DNA from 3 places in the Streptomyces sp. NPDC001410 genome. Region 3 is predicted to be linked to each of the others. Evidence: riboswitches for the same ligand, from Rfam matches in the RefSeq annotation. Region 3 holds a riboswitch; each other region holds the start of a gene.
What was found. Region 3 has a riboswitch for cyclic di-AMP ahead of ACFY3C_RS07110 (NlpC/P60 family protein). Riboswitches for the same ligand answer to the same signal wherever they lie in the genome.
Positions count from the first base shown of each region.

Region 1: it holds a riboswitch for cyclic di-AMP, as region 3 does, so the genes downstream of both, ACFY3C_RS22400 (NlpC/P60 family protein) here and ACFY3C_RS07110 (NlpC/P60 family protein) in region 3, are expected to answer to the same signal.
Region 2: it holds a riboswitch for cyclic di-AMP, as region 3 does, so the genes downstream of both, ACFY3C_RS25900 (M23 family metallopeptidase) here and ACFY3C_RS07110 (NlpC/P60 family protein) in region 3, are expected to answer to the same signal.

Region 1 covers NZ_JBIAWE010000009.1:390,815-395,478, forward strand. Annotated here, with positions in the region: gene ACFY3C_RS22390 (hypothetical protein) at 352-705, shown strand; gene ACFY3C_RS22395 (tellurite resistance/C4-dicarboxylate transporter family protein) at 709-1,677, opposite strand; gene ACFY3C_RS22400 (NlpC/P60 family protein) at 1,786-2,973, opposite strand; cyclic di-AMP (ydaO/yuaA leader) riboswitch at 2,982-3,154, opposite strand; gene pcrA (DNA helicase PcrA) at 3,419-4,664, shown strand, end outside.
Region 2 covers NZ_JBIAWE010000012.1:19,329-23,992, forward strand. Annotated here, with positions in the region: gene ACFY3C_RS25890 (PrsW family intramembrane metalloprotease) at 1-1,016, shown strand, start outside; gene ACFY3C_RS25895 (aldo/keto reductase) at 1,093-2,037, opposite strand; gene ACFY3C_RS25900 (M23 family metallopeptidase) at 2,111-3,142, opposite strand; cyclic di-AMP (ydaO/yuaA leader) riboswitch at 3,150-3,309, opposite strand; gene ACFY3C_RS25905 (PP2C family protein-serine/threonine phosphatase) at 3,551-4,664, opposite strand, start outside.
Region 3 covers NZ_JBIAWE010000003.1:110,474-115,137, forward strand. Annotated here, with positions in the region: gene ACFY3C_RS07110 (NlpC/P60 family protein) at 1-1,490, opposite strand, end outside; cyclic di-AMP (ydaO/yuaA leader) riboswitch at 1,501-1,672, opposite strand; gene ACFY3C_RS07115 (DUF1996 domain-containing protein) at 2,004-3,956, shown strand; gene ACFY3C_RS07120 (GNAT family N-acetyltransferase) at 4,086-4,664, shown strand, end outside.

The DNA of each region.
Region 1 (4,664 bases), on a different contig from region 3:
CACAGGGGAAGCGGGCCGCCGCCGGACCTTTCTCGGCGGTGGTGCCCGACTGCCGCCCCTGGCCCGGGCGGCGGTGGGGAGCCGGTCACCTGGGGGAGGACGCTAAACCCGAGTGTGACGGGCTGGTAACGCGGAGTGCGGAACTGACTTCGAGCGATCGAAGGGCGACCGCATATGACCGGATTGCCGGTATGGAGTCGTCGCCTTCACATAGCGTGGTGACCGATGCGCGGAATGTGGGACACACGGGAGCCATGTGCTGCTATGGGGCGCATATATGCAGGATGCACCGGTGCTCCTGGCGGGCCCGGTGACAGAGGGCTCCCGGGCCCCTGATTAGGCTCCGGGCTCATGGACGTACTCATCCATCTCTTCGTCGGTCTGCACATCATCGGCATCGCCGCGCTGCTCGGCGGTTTCCTCACCCAGATGAAGGCGATGGGCCAGGGCACGGCCCGCTTCGTCCCCGGGATGCTGCACGGCGCGTTCACCATGCTGGTCACCGGTGTGGCCCTGGTCGGCCTCAACCAGGCCCAAGGCGCTCACCTCAACACCGTCAAGATCGGCGTGAAGCTCGCCCTGCTGATCGTGATCCTCGGGCTGGTCTACGTGAAGCGCGACGAGGAGAAGGTGGACAAGAGCCTCTTCGGGCTGGTCGGCCTGCTGACCACGGCGAACATCTTCATCGCCGTGCTGTGGACGTGACGCTCAGCGCCGTCCGCTGATCCCGGCGCGGGCCGCGAGGGCCGCGCCGGCCGCGACCGCGACCCAGGCCGCCACCGCCACCCACACCAGCACCCGCCCCGGCCCCTTCAGCCACCCGATGCCCACGGCGGCCGCCACCGACAGCGTGGCCGCCCCGGTCATCCCCATGGGGAACACCGTCGCCCAGCGCCGCATGTCGTAGCGCAGCCGCGGCCGGGCCACCTCGGCGGCCAGCAGGACCACGTACCAGGTCAGGTCCAGGAAGACCAGCGCCACCGTCACGTTCCGCAGCACGCCCCGGTCGTCGTCGTTCCACAGGTACAGCCGCGGACTGTCGGCAGAGAGCAGCTTCGCCCCGGCCAGCCCCGAGATGGCGAGCGCCCCGCCCGCGATCCAGTGGTCCCCGGCCCCCTCGAGGATCTGCCGCGGATCGAAGCGCGGCAGGGCGAGGCCGTAGAGCACCAGGCCCAGCCAGAACAGCACCAGCGCGGCGTGCGCGAGCCAGGCCGTCGTCTCGGCCGCGGCCGGCGTGGCCGCCAGCACCGCAAGCCCCTGTGTGGCGACACAACACAGGAACACCGCTCCCGGCATGTGCCGCTCCCAGTGCTGTATGACCAGGTACAGCAGCACCGGCCAGAGCACCACGGCCAGCGCCAGCGCCGCCTCGGCCGGCGTCTGCCGGCCGAGCGCCGAGAACCGGGTGCCGAGCACGGCCGTGGCGGCGACGGCGGTGAGTGAGCCCGGGCTGTGCGCCTCGGCCACCCAGCGCTCCCGCTGCGCCACCAGCCGTACGAGGAAGTCGGCGGCCAGCGCCACCCAGGCGACGCAGGCCAGCCACAGGAAGACCCGGGACACCGTCTCGGGGCCCGTCAGATGCAGGCCCACCGAGACGATGCCGGTCGCCATGACGGCGGCACCCGCTGCCGGCGGACGCCCCGCCCACCACGTACGCAGAGCTGAGATGCCGGGCATGGGCCCGATGCTAGGCAGCCGCGCGGGCGGGGCGCGGAGGCCACGCGCGCGCGTGGCGCTCGGAACTTCGAATAAGGGGACGGTCGGGCTGGACGAAGGGGGTGGTGGTCAGGCGGGTCGGACAAAGCTGTGGATGATCGATTCGCCGCCGTAGTAGATCGACTCCTCGCGGACGTACGCGCCCGGCTTGGGGGCGTGGATCATCATGCCGTTGCCTATGTAGATGCCGACGTGGCTGATGTCGTCGTAGAAGAAGATCAGGTCGCCGGGCTGCGCATTGGCCAGGGAGACCGTGGTGCCGGCGTTCACCTGGTCGTAGGTGGTGCGCGGGAGCGAGACGCCGGCGGCCTTCCAGGCGGCCTGGGTGAGGCCCGAGCAGTCGTACGAGCCGGGTCCGGTGGCGCCCCACACGTAGGGCTTCCCGATCTGGGCGCGGGCGAAGGCGATCGCCTTCTCGGCCTTGGTGGCGTACGTCCCGGAGGACGTCGACGAGCCGCCGGAGGTCGACGAGCCGCTGGACGTGGACGAGCCGCTGGACGTGGACGAACCGCTCGCCTGCGCCTGGGCCTCCTCCTTGGCCTTGGCCGCTGCCGCCTGCTGCTTGGCCAGCTCCGCGGCCTTGCGCGCGGCCTCCTCCTGCTTCTGCCGCTCGATCGCCGCCAGCCGGGCCTTCTCCTCGGCCGTCAGCTGGGACAGCAGCTCGCGCGCGGAGGCGAGCTTCTTCTGGACGGTGGCCTTGGCGGTCTGCAGTTCGTTCTGCGACTCGGACAGCGTCTGGAGGCTCTTGGCGGCCTCCTGCCGCTTCTTCATGGTCGCGGCCTGCTCGGTGACGTAGTCGTCGACGGCGCTCTTCTGCCGCGAGGTCAGCCGGTTCATCAGCTGGCTCTCGTCGAAGTAGTCCTGGGGACTGTCCGCGAGCAGGAAGGTGGCGGTGTCGGTCGAGGCGGTCCCGGTCCGGTACTGGGCGGCGGCGAACGTGCCCAGCTCCTCGCGGGCCTTGTTCATCCGGGCGGTCCGCCGGGCGACCTCGTCGCGCAGGCTGTCGATGTGGGTGCGCTGCTTGCCGGTCTGCTCCTTGGCGGCGTTGTACTTCTCGGTCGCCGACTCCGCCTGGCGGTAGAGGTCGTCGACCTTCTTCTCGACCTCCTCCAGGCTCGGCTTTCCATCGGCCGCGGGAGCGGCGTCGGCCGTCTGGGACAGCACGGCCACGGAGGTGAGGGCGGCGGTGGCGAGGACCGGGGTGCGGAAACCTGCTCCGAGTGTGCCCGCGGGGCGCGACTTGCGGTGCGACGCCAAGGGAGGCGACTCCTTCCATGTGCCGCCTACCGGGTTAGCTGTCGGGTTCGGGCGGGTGGTCGGAAGGTTTGCCCTACGGCCCTCGTCCCGGGACGGGACGTGTGCCGATTCACCCCAGGTTCGGTGGGTCCCCGGCTCCGGGCACCGTGCGGGGGCGCGCCGGACTCGGCGGAGGCCGCGCGGATCGGCGACGTTCGCCGGAAGGGGGCGTGCGGCCCGCCCCGCAACCTAGCCAACTGGTGTGTCTCGTGTGAAGGTTGGTGCACGATATGTCCGATACATTTTCGTGACCTGGGTGTGGGATCGCTCCCGTGTCACGGGGTGATTCCGCTGTGTGAGGGGCTGTTCGACCGTCCTGGGGCGCGAAGGACCCGCCTTTTCCGAACCGGCCATGTTCCCGGGACGGCAGTCGGTTGTCGGTGCGGCGCCCTAGACTCGGAGAGCGATGAGCAGCCTCTTTGACGACAGCTTCCTGGCGGACCTCCAGGCCCCTCGCGGGCGCGAGGAGGAGCCCCCGCCGCCGCCCGAGGACGATCACGCTCCGGAGCCGCTTCCGGACGATCTGTTCGGCGGGAAGTTCGATGTGCCGCCGGACCGGGACGCGTACTACCGCGACGGCGCACCTCGCCCCGCGCTCGACGCGGCGGCGCTCCTGGAGGGGCTGAACGAGAACCAGCGCGCCGCGGTCGTCCACGCCGGCTCCCCGCTGCTCATCGTCGCCGGCGCAGGCTCCGGCAAGACCCGTGTGCTCACCCACCGCATCGCCCACCTGCTCGCCGAGCGGAACGTGCACCCGGGCCAGATCCTCGCGATCACCTTCACCAACAAGGCCGCGGGCGAGATGAAGGAGCGCGTCGAGCAGCTCGTCGGCCCGCGCGCGAACGCGATGTGGGTCATGACCTTCCACAGCGCGTGCGTACGGATCCTGCGGCGCGAGTCGAAGAAGCTCGGCTTCACGTCGAGCTTCTCCATCTACGACGCCGCCGACAGCAAGCGCCTGATGGCCCTGGTCTGCCGCGATCTGGACCTCGACCCCAAGCGCTTCCCGCCCAAGTCCTTCAGCGCCAAGATCAGCAACCTCAAGAACGAGCTGATCGACGAGGAGGACTTCGCCGCCCAGGCCGCCGACGGCTTCGAGAAGACCCTCGCCCAGGCCTACGCGCTCTACCAGTCGCGGCTGCGCGAGGCCAACGCGCTCGACTTCGACGACCTGATCATGACGACGGTCAACCTGCTGCGCGCCTTCCCGGACGTCGCCGAGCACTACCGCCGCCGCTTCCGGCACGTCCTGGTCGACGAGTACCAGGACACCAACCACGCCCAGTACGCGCTGGTGCGCGAGCTGGTCGGCACCGGCGAGCATGCCCCCGAGGACGTCGACACCCCGCCGAACGAGTACGACCTCCCGCCCGCCGAACTCTGCGTCGTGGGTGACGCGGACCAGTCGATCTACGCCTTCCGGGGCGCGACCATCCGCAACATCCTCCAGTTCGAGGAGGACTACCCGAACGCGACGACGATCCTGCTGGAGCAGAACTACCGCTCCACGCAGACCATCCTGTCCGCCGCCAACGCGGTCATCGAGCGCAACGAGTCCCGCCGCCCGAAGAACCTGTGGACCAACGCCGGCCAGGGCGCCCGGATCACCGGCTACGTCGCCGACACCGAGCACGACGAGGCCCAGTTCGTCG
Region 2 (4,664 bases), on a different contig from region 3:
GCGCCTGCGCGGCGGCGCTGATCGCCATCGTCGCCAACAGTTTCGCCACGAAGTGGATCGCCACCTCCACCGCCGACCCCGCCGGCGCCAACACGCTCGGCGCGACCGTGATCGCACCCATAGTGGAGGAGTCCGCCAAGGCCGCGTCCGTGCTGTTGGTCTTCCTCTTCCGCAGACGCGACTTCACCGGGATCGTCGACGGTGTCGTGATAGCCGGGGTCACCGCAACCGGGTTCGCGTTCACCGAGAACATCCTCTACCTGGGCACGGCCTTCGGGACCGACCAGCTCACCGGTGACCGCGGCATCGCCTCCGTCACCGCCGCCACCTTCTTCGTGCGCATCGTGATGTCCCCGTTCGCGCATCCCCTGTTCACCGTGCTCACCGGCATCGGCTTCGGCATCGCCGCGCTCTCCGCGGAACGGCAGCACGCCCGGCGCGTCCTGGTTCCGCTCGGCGGGCTGCTGCTCGCGATGAGCATGCACGCCTTCTGGAACGGCTCCTCGGCCTTCGGCGAGTTCGGGTTCTTCGCCGTCTACGGCGCCTTCATGGTCCCCGCCTTCGGACTGCTGACGTGGCTCGCGATCTGGACGCGGCAGCGGGAGCTGCGGACCGTGCGGGAGGAGCTGCCGGCGTATGTGTACGCCGGGTGGCTGGGGTCATCCGAGCCGTTCGTGCTCGGGTCGATGCGGGCGCGGCGGATGGCCCGGAACCACGCCCGGCGGCACTTCGGGGGACGGCCCGCGGCTCGGGCCGTCGCGCAGTACGAGGCGTACGCCACCTCGCTGGCGTTCCTGCGGCACCGGGGGCGGCGGGGGCGGGCCGGGGCCGACTTCGTCGTACGGGAGCAGGAGTTGCTCGCCGAGCTGTGGCAGCGCAGGCGCTGCGCTCGGCCTGCGCTGGAGTATGCGGCGAGCGTGGCTGCTCCGGCTCGGCCGTTGTACGGAGCGCCGGTGCCTTACTGGTACGGCTGTCCGGCGGCACCCTACCCCGCCTACAACCCGTACCGGTCTTAGCCGTATCGGTTGCGGAGAGTTCGGCACCACCGGAATGCGCCGTCGTGGCTGAGCACCGTTGCGGCGGAGATAAGGGTCAGGCGGATGCTTCCGTCAGCTGCTTCACTTCCCCGTCCGTGAGCCGCAGCTCCCCCACCCCCAGCAGCGCCGGCAACTGCTCCACCGTCCGCGCCGACGCGATCGGGGCCGTCACCGTCGGCTGGGCGGCCAGCCAGGCGAGGGCGACCGTGGCGACGGGGGCCTCGTGGGCGCCGGCGATCTCGTCCAGGGCCGCGAGGACCTTCTGGCCGCGCTCGGACTCCAGGTGCCTCGCGGCCGAACCGGCGCGGGCGCTCTCGACCGTCGTACCGGGCCGGTACTTCCCGGTGAGGAAACCGGAGGCAAGGGCGAAGTACGGGACCGCCGCGAGGCCCTCACGGGCGGCGAGGTCCTGCAACGGGCCCTCGTAGGTGTCGCGGGAGACCAGGTTGTAGTGGGGCTGGAGGGCGACGTACCGGGCCAGGCCCTCGCGGTCGGAGAAGTCCAGGGAGGCCTGGAGGCGCTCCGCCGAGATGTTCGAGGCGGCGATGTGCCGGACCTTGCCCGCCTTCACCAGCTCGTCGAGCGCGCCGATGATCTCCTCGACCGGGACTTCGGGCTTGTCGAAGTGCGTGTAGTAGAGGTCGATGTAGTCGGTGTCCAGGCGGCGCAGGGAGGCGTCGGCGGCCGCCTTGATGTTGGCCGCGGTCAGGCCCTGGTACTCGGGGTGCTGGCTGACCTTGGTGGCGATGACGACGTCGGAGCGGTTGCCGCGGGCCCTGACCCACCTGCCGATGATCGTCTCGGACTCCCCGCCCTTGTGGCCCTCGATCCACGCCGAGTAGGAGTCGGCGGTGTCGACGAAGTTGCCGCCGGCGGCCGTGTAGGCGTCGAGGACGGCGAAGGAGGTCTCCTCGTCGGCGGTCCAGCCGAAGACGTTGCCGCCGAGGGCGAGCGGGAAGACCTGGAGGTCGGAGGAGCCGAGTGTGCGCAGGGAAGTCATGCTCTACGACAACACCGGCGGTGGATGATCGCATTCCGCCGCCGGTGCCGAGTTCCCGCAAGAGAAGGACGTGTCAGGGGGCGAGGCCCTTGTCGCGCAGCCATGCCATCGGGTCGATGCCGGTGGCCTGGCCGCCCGGGTGGACCTCCAGGTGGAGGTGCGGGCCGGTGACGTTGCCGGTGGCGCCGACGCGGCCGATGACGTCGCCGGTGCTGACCTTCTGGCCGACGGAGACGCTGATCGAGGACTGGTGGCAGAACCACAGCTCGGTGCCGTCGTCCAGGGTGAGGACCGTGCGGTAGCCGTAGGCACCGGCCCAGCCCGCCTCGGTGATGGTGCCGCTGTGGATCGCCTTGATGAGCGTGCCCGTGGGGGCGGCGAAGTCGAGGCCGGTGTGGTAGCCGGAGGACCACATCGATCCCGGCTGGCCGAAGGTGCCGGTGATCGTGTACGAGACGACCGGCAGCTTGTACTGCTTGGCCAGCGCGGCCAGGCGCTCTTCCTCGGCCTTCTTCTCGGCCGCGGCCTCCGCCGCCTTCTTGGCCTCGGCGGCCTTGGCTGCGGCTTCCTTCTGCGCCTTGGCGGCCGCGTCGGCGGCCTGCTTCTCGGCGGTGGCCGCCGCTATCGCGGTGGCCTTGCTGTCGGCCTTGCTCTGCTGCTGCTCGGCCTGGGCCATGATCCGGTTGCGCAGGGCCTCGCCCGCGTCGCTCTGGTCGCTTTCGGCGTCGGTCGTGCCGACGTTGGTCAGCGAGGCCGTGGTGGCCTTGGGCGCGTCGGAGGAGGAGCCGTCGTCGAACAGGGAGCTGACGGAGTCCAGGTCCGGCATGGAGATGGAGACCGGCGGCTTGCCGGTGTGGGCGCTGGCCATGCCGCCCGCGCCGACGGCGGCGATGACACCGACGCCGAGGACCGTGGAGCTGCGGGCGAGTCCGCCGCCGCGCTGCTTGCCCACGCGGTGCCGACCGCGTACCGGCCGGATGGACTCCTCGGTGGGGTTCCACTCCTCCCAGGGGCCCTCGTCGGTGTGCTGAGCGCCGAAGTAACCGAAGGTCTCGGTCTCGCTCGGCATGAACGGGGCTTCTGGAGCAGGCCGGTTGGACGCCACGAAGGCGCACTCCTTTCCTTCCTTCGCCTACCGGGTTAGCTGACGGGTTCGGAGCAGGAAGGTCTCCTACGCGCGTATACCTGCCGTGCTTCCACGGCGGCATCCGCGTGATTCACCCCAAGGTGGTGGTTCCCCGGTTCCCTTGCGGGATTCGGCGCGTGCGCACGGAGCCGCCTCTTGTGACGGCTGGGACGACCGCGCTGCGTTATCGAACGTTAATAGACCCGGACGTCAGATTCCAAGCCGTTCTGCTTGATCATTAACGTTTTTCGGGGCGGACGTAGGCGTCAGGACCGGTGGAAAACGGGCGAGTTGACCAGCATTCAGGAGTCTCGGCAATTTTGATGGTGTCTCAGATGTTATGCGGAGGGCTTCCGTCCGATCACCTTGGGTGACACTGGCGGGGCGTCAGGGCCGCCGTACGGCCAGCAGCGCCATGTCGTCCGTCATCCCGCCTCCGGAGTGCCGGCGCACCTCCGCGGCGAGGCGGCCGAGCAGCGCGCGGGGGTCGGGGAAGCGGCGTCCGGCGAGCCGGCGCAGGGGGTCGTAGAAGCGGCCGTGGGCGTCGCGGGCCTCGGACAGGCCGTCGGTGTAGAGCAGCAGGGTGGCGCCGCTCGGGAAGCCGGACTCGGTCGCGCGGTCGGGCCACCGGCCGAGGTCGGCCATGCCGAGCGGCAGCGCGGGTTCGTGCGCGGCCAGGGTGCGCAGGGTGCCGTCGTCGTGCAGGAGCAGCGGTGGCGGGTGGCCGCGGTTGACGATCCGGACCACACCGTCGCCGCTGCCGCCGTGCGGGAGTTCGGCGAGGACGGCGGTGGTGAAGCCCTCGAAGGCGTCGGTCCCGTCCCGCCGGGTGCCCTCGCGGGCCAGCGCCCGCTCCAGCCGCGCGGCCACCGCCTCCAGCGTGGTCTCCTGCTCGGCGGCCTCCCGGAACGCCCCGATGACCACGGCGACGGCGGCGACCGCGCCCATGCCCTTGCCGCGTACGTCCCCGACGACCAGCCGTACGCCGTGCGGGCTGTTCTGCACCGCGTACAGGTCGCCGCCGATGAAGGCGTCCTCCTGCGCCGCCTCGTACCGGGCCGCGATGTCGAAGCCGGCGATGCGGTCGTCCGGTTCGGGCAGGACGGCCCGCTGGGCGGCCTCGGCGATCTCCCGGGCGGAGGCGAGCCGCTGGTCGCCGAGGCGCAGGACGCGGTTGATGGCGGCGGCCAGCACGGCGACCGTGGCCACGGTGACGACCTCGGTGATCGTGTGCACGTCCGTGGCGGGACCGGTCCGGGTGGTGACGACGACGGTGGCGACCAGGGCGGCGAGGCCGGTGAGGAGCGTGGTGCGCAGCGAGGACAGGGGCGCGGCGATCAGCGGGGCGGCCGTGAAGAAGGGCACGGCGGTGAAGGCGCGCGGCGTGAGCAGGTCGTACCCGATCCCGGCGGCGACCAGGAGGGCGGGCAGGGCGCGGGCCAGGGTGCGCGGGGTGGGGCGGCGGCCGCGGCGTCTGTCCGATGGCAGGGGCGCGCGGTCC
Region 3 (4,664 bases):
GCTGCGGCTGGGGGCGGGGTGAAGGTGGCGGCGCCGGCGGTCTCGGGTGCGGTGAAGGACCCGGTGTCGGTGATGGCGGGCGCGGCGAAAGCCCCGGTGTCGGTCGGGAGGGGTACGGCGAAGGATCCGGTGTCGACGGTGAGCGGTGCGGCGTAGGCGCCGGTGCCGGTCGGAAGGGGTGCGGCGAAAGCCCCGGTGTCGCTGGGAAGAGGCGCGGCGAAGGAGCCTGTGTCGGTTGGAAGAGGCGCGGCGAAAGCCTCAGCATCGGTCGGAAGCGGTACGGCGAAGGACCCGGTGTCGACGGTGAGCGGCGCGGCGAAGGCGCCGGTGCCAGTCGTCGCAAGGGGCGCAGCGAAGGACCCGGTGTCGGTCGGAAGGGGCGCAGCGAAGGACCCGGTGTCGGTCGGAAGGGGCGCAGCGAAGGACCCGGTGTCGGTCGGAAGGGGCGCTGCGAAGGACCCCGTGTCGGCCGGAAGGCCCGCAGGCAGCGGCGCGGTGAAGGAGCCCGTGTCGGTCAGAGGGGTTGTCGCGGCCGGACGGCTGAAGGGCTCGGTGCCGGCGGGAAGCGCGGTCGCGCCGAGCACGGTGGCCGTCTCCTGCGCCGGGAACACACCGGGTGCCGCCCACTGCGGTGCCCGCCACTGGTCCTCGGTCGGCTGTGGTGCCTGACCCGCCGCGGTGCCCAGGGCGTCCGGCGTGGGAGTGGGCTGGGCGGCCGCGGTGCGCAGGGCGATGCCGCGGGACAACACGTCCCGGGCCGCGGCGAGTTTGCGCCGGTTCTCCGCCTTGGACACGGCTGGGGCAGGACGTCGGGACCCGGTGGCGGGGGCGGGAAGTGCCCGGGACTCCTGCTGCGGGGTCGACGGGGCGGCGGGGAGAGCGGGGAGAGACAGGGCGGCAGGCTGCACCGAGGTGCGGCCCGCCGGTTCCAGCATGGCTCGGCTCGGCAGCTCGGCAGCGGCTCGGCCGGGGAGTTCCAGAGCGGTGCGGTCGGCCGCTACCTCCATGACCCGGCTCGTCAGTTCGGGAAGGGCGCGGCTCGTCAGTTCGGGCACGGGCCGCGCGGTCAGCTCTGCGGCGCCCCCACTCGGCAGCTCCGGCAGCGCACGGGCACCCGTCCGCCCCGAAGGTCCGGCGGGCAACTCCGGCAGACCCCGTCCCGGTGTCCCCCCGTCACCACCGGGGCGATCGCGGTCGGCTCGGTCCGAGGAGCGAGCCGGGGCGGCCTGCCGGTCGGGCATCCGGTCCGCCGGCAGGACCGCGGGTACGGACGGGCCGAGCTTGGCCCGCGCCCCTTCGAACCACTGCTTGGCCACCTCGTCGAGGGCCGGATCCGAGCGCCGGGCCGGCCGCTTGGCCAGCGGAACACCACGGTTCCGTGTCGCCCCCGCCATGGCCCGTGTCGCGTTGAAGTTCCCCGTCTCGTCCTCGGCCCGGTCGTAGAGGGAGTTGATCCGCTGCCGAACCTCGTCGCGGCTGTCCGTCGCCATGAAGGGACGCACTCCTTCCGTGCTCCGCCTACCGAGTCAGCTGTCGGGTTCGGGCGGTCGGTTCCGGAAGGCGTGCCCTACGGCCGCCGCCCGCAAGGGCGTTGGCCGATTCACCCCGAAGTCGGTCGGGTCCCCGGCTCCGGCTGCACTCCACGGTGCACCGGATTCGGCGGAGGCCACGCGGCCCGGCGTGGTTCGCCGGGGGAGCCGTGCGGCCTGGTCGTCAACCTAGCCAATTTGTGTGGCCCGTGTGAAGGTTGAAGTGCGCAATGTCCGATACAGATATGTGATGTTCGTCTTGCCATTCGAGATGAGTCACTCTCCGGGTGGCGCGGTGCCTATGAGATTCTGGTGAATCCTCGGGACGCCTGAACACTCGGGCGCTCGGATCCGTATGGGGCGGGGGATTTCCATGCCGAGCCGCTCGACAGACTCAGAGGTACTTCCGTGGGACGCAACACGCGCAGACGCCCGACCCGTGCACGACGCGCGACCTTCGCAGCGGTCGCCCTGATGCTGGGCGGAGGCGGGCTCGTCGCGGCCAATGTCTACGCCTCGGCCAGCGAGGGCACGTGGGGCGGGGGCGGCGGCACCGACGCGACCGGGCAGGTCCGCTCCGCGGGCATGGCCACGATCGACTGCCCGGACGTCGGCAGCCGGCTGACGACGGTGCCGGACGGCGCCCGTGAGGCCGTCGACGGCGAACTCGCCCAGCTGGACCAGCAGATCGCGGCCGCGTACCAGCAACTCCAGGCGTCGGCCGAGTCCGTCCGCCAGGACCCCACGGCCGCGGACGAGCCCATCATGAACCCGCTGAAGGAGAAGCGGGCGGCCACGATCGAGCGGATCGCCGTCGCCATCGACCAGGTGGGTGACCGGCCGGAAGGACTGGAATCCCTGGCCGCCTGCACCCTGCGCCCCGCCCAGGCCGGCAACGCCGGCCAGGTCGGCGCCGCCCCGAGCGACGGAGCCCAACAGGGCACCGGCCAGGGTCAGAACGGCGCCGGCCAGGGCGGCAACGGACCCGTCGCCTCCGACTACGCGGACATCACCTCCGTACAGCCGAACGTGCCGAACCCGCCCCAGCAGGACGACGCCTCGCGCGGCACGTTCACCTCCGAGTGCGGTGTCAACGCCAACGGGCTGTTCAACTCCGACAACGTGATCGTCGCGCCCGGTGTCTCCAACGGCGCCCACCACTTCCACGACTACATCGGCAACCAGTCCAACAACGCCTTCGCCAGCGACGAGGACCTGGCCGACGCCGAGACCAGCTGTGTGGACCAGGGCGACAAATCCACGTACTACTGGCCGGTGCTGCGGCTGCAGAACGGCAAGCAGGAACGGGACGCCGGCGCCCCGGGCGGCGGCACCGAGGGCAACGCGGGCCAGATCGTCACGGCCAAGCAGGTGACGCTGACCTTCGTGGGCAGCCCGCGCGGCAAGGTCACCGAGATGCCGCGGCTGCTGCGCATCATCACCGGCGACGCCAAGGCCTTCGTCAACGGCCCCGCCAACGCCAACGCCTCGTGGAGCTGCACCGGTTTCGAGGACAGGCAGCTGAAGGACAAGTACCCGCTGTGCCCGTCCGGCAGCGACGTGGTGCGCACCTTCCGCTTCCAGAGCTGCTGGGACGGCCGCAACATCGACAGCGCCAACCACCGCACCCACGTGGCCTTCGCCGGCCCTGACGGCTCCTGCCCCGAGGGCTTCCGGGCGATCCCGCAGCTGGTCCAGCGCATCGTCTACGGCGTTGCCGCGCCGAGCCTGAACGACGGCGGGCGGACGGTGCCGTTCTTCGCGGTGGACTCCTTCCCCGAGCAGCTGCACAAGCCGGTCACCGACCACGGCGACTTCATCAACGTCTTCGACGAGGGCCTGATGCGCGAGATGGTCGACTGCATCAACTCCGGCCGGACCTGCGGAGCCCGCGGCGGTGACGACTCCGGTGCCACCACGGCCCCGAGCCCGAGCGACGACACCGGTGCGACGGACGCCCCGGGCACGGGAACCGGCGGCGCCACGGCCGACCCCGCCACGAGCGCTCCGGCCGACCCCGCCCCGGCCTCCTCCGACTCGACGCAGGAGCCCAGGACCTACACGACGACCTCGCCCGCGAACACCACCAAGCACGACAAGCCCGCCAAGCAGGACAGCCAGTCCACCAAGCAGGACGGCCGGACCACGCAGGACAGCGAGGGCAAGCAGACCGCTCCCGCCAAGGCCGACAAGGCCGCCTCGACCGCACCGTCCGACTCGGGCGCCGGCGAGGTCGGCCAGGCCACCCAGACCCCTGCCGGCGGTCAGGCCGCACAGGCGCAGCCCCCCGCCGGCCAGACCGAACCCCAGGCCGTCCAGGGCGGCCTCGCCGAGACCGGCGCACACCTGTGGCCCGCGGCCATCGGCACGCTGCTGGCCCTTTCCGGCCTCGTCATGCTGCTCCGGGCCAAGCGCCTGCGGTACTGATCGCTACCGACCGCACGTCACGGAACGACGCAACGGCGGCCCCACCCTCCAGCGGCGGGGCCGCCGTTGCGTCGTCCGGAGCCCGTCGGCCCCTTGTGGGAGCGCTCCCATCGGCATGAGGATGTCCACATGCCACCCACGAACACCCGCCCCGCGATCCGCCCCTACCGTCCCACCGACCGCGACGCGGTGGCCGACACCTGCGTCCGTACCGCGCACAACGGCGGCGACTCCCGCGCGCTCTATCCGGACCTTCGCCTGATGCCGTCGATCTTCGCCGAGCCCTACTGCCACCTGGACCCGGACCTCGCCTTCGTCCTGGACGACGGCGAAGGCCGGGCGGTGGGGTACGTCGTCGGTACGGCGGACACCGAGCGGTTCGTCAAGGACTTCCGGCGGATCTGGATCCCCCGACTGGTGGACCGCTACCCGGAACCCACCGCGCAGCCCCGCACGCCCACAGAGGAGATGGTCGGCCTCCTGCACCGCCCGGAGCGCATGCTCGTACCCGAACTCACCGCCTACCCCGCCCACCTGCACATCGACCTGCTGCCGCCCTGGCAGGGGCGCGGACACGGCCGCCGGTTGATGCACACGCTGCTGAACGCCCTGCACACACAGGGCGTTCCGGCCGTCCACCTCGGCATGGTCACCGTCAACACGGCCGCCCGCGCGTTCTACGACCGGCTCGGCTTCCACGAGATCCCG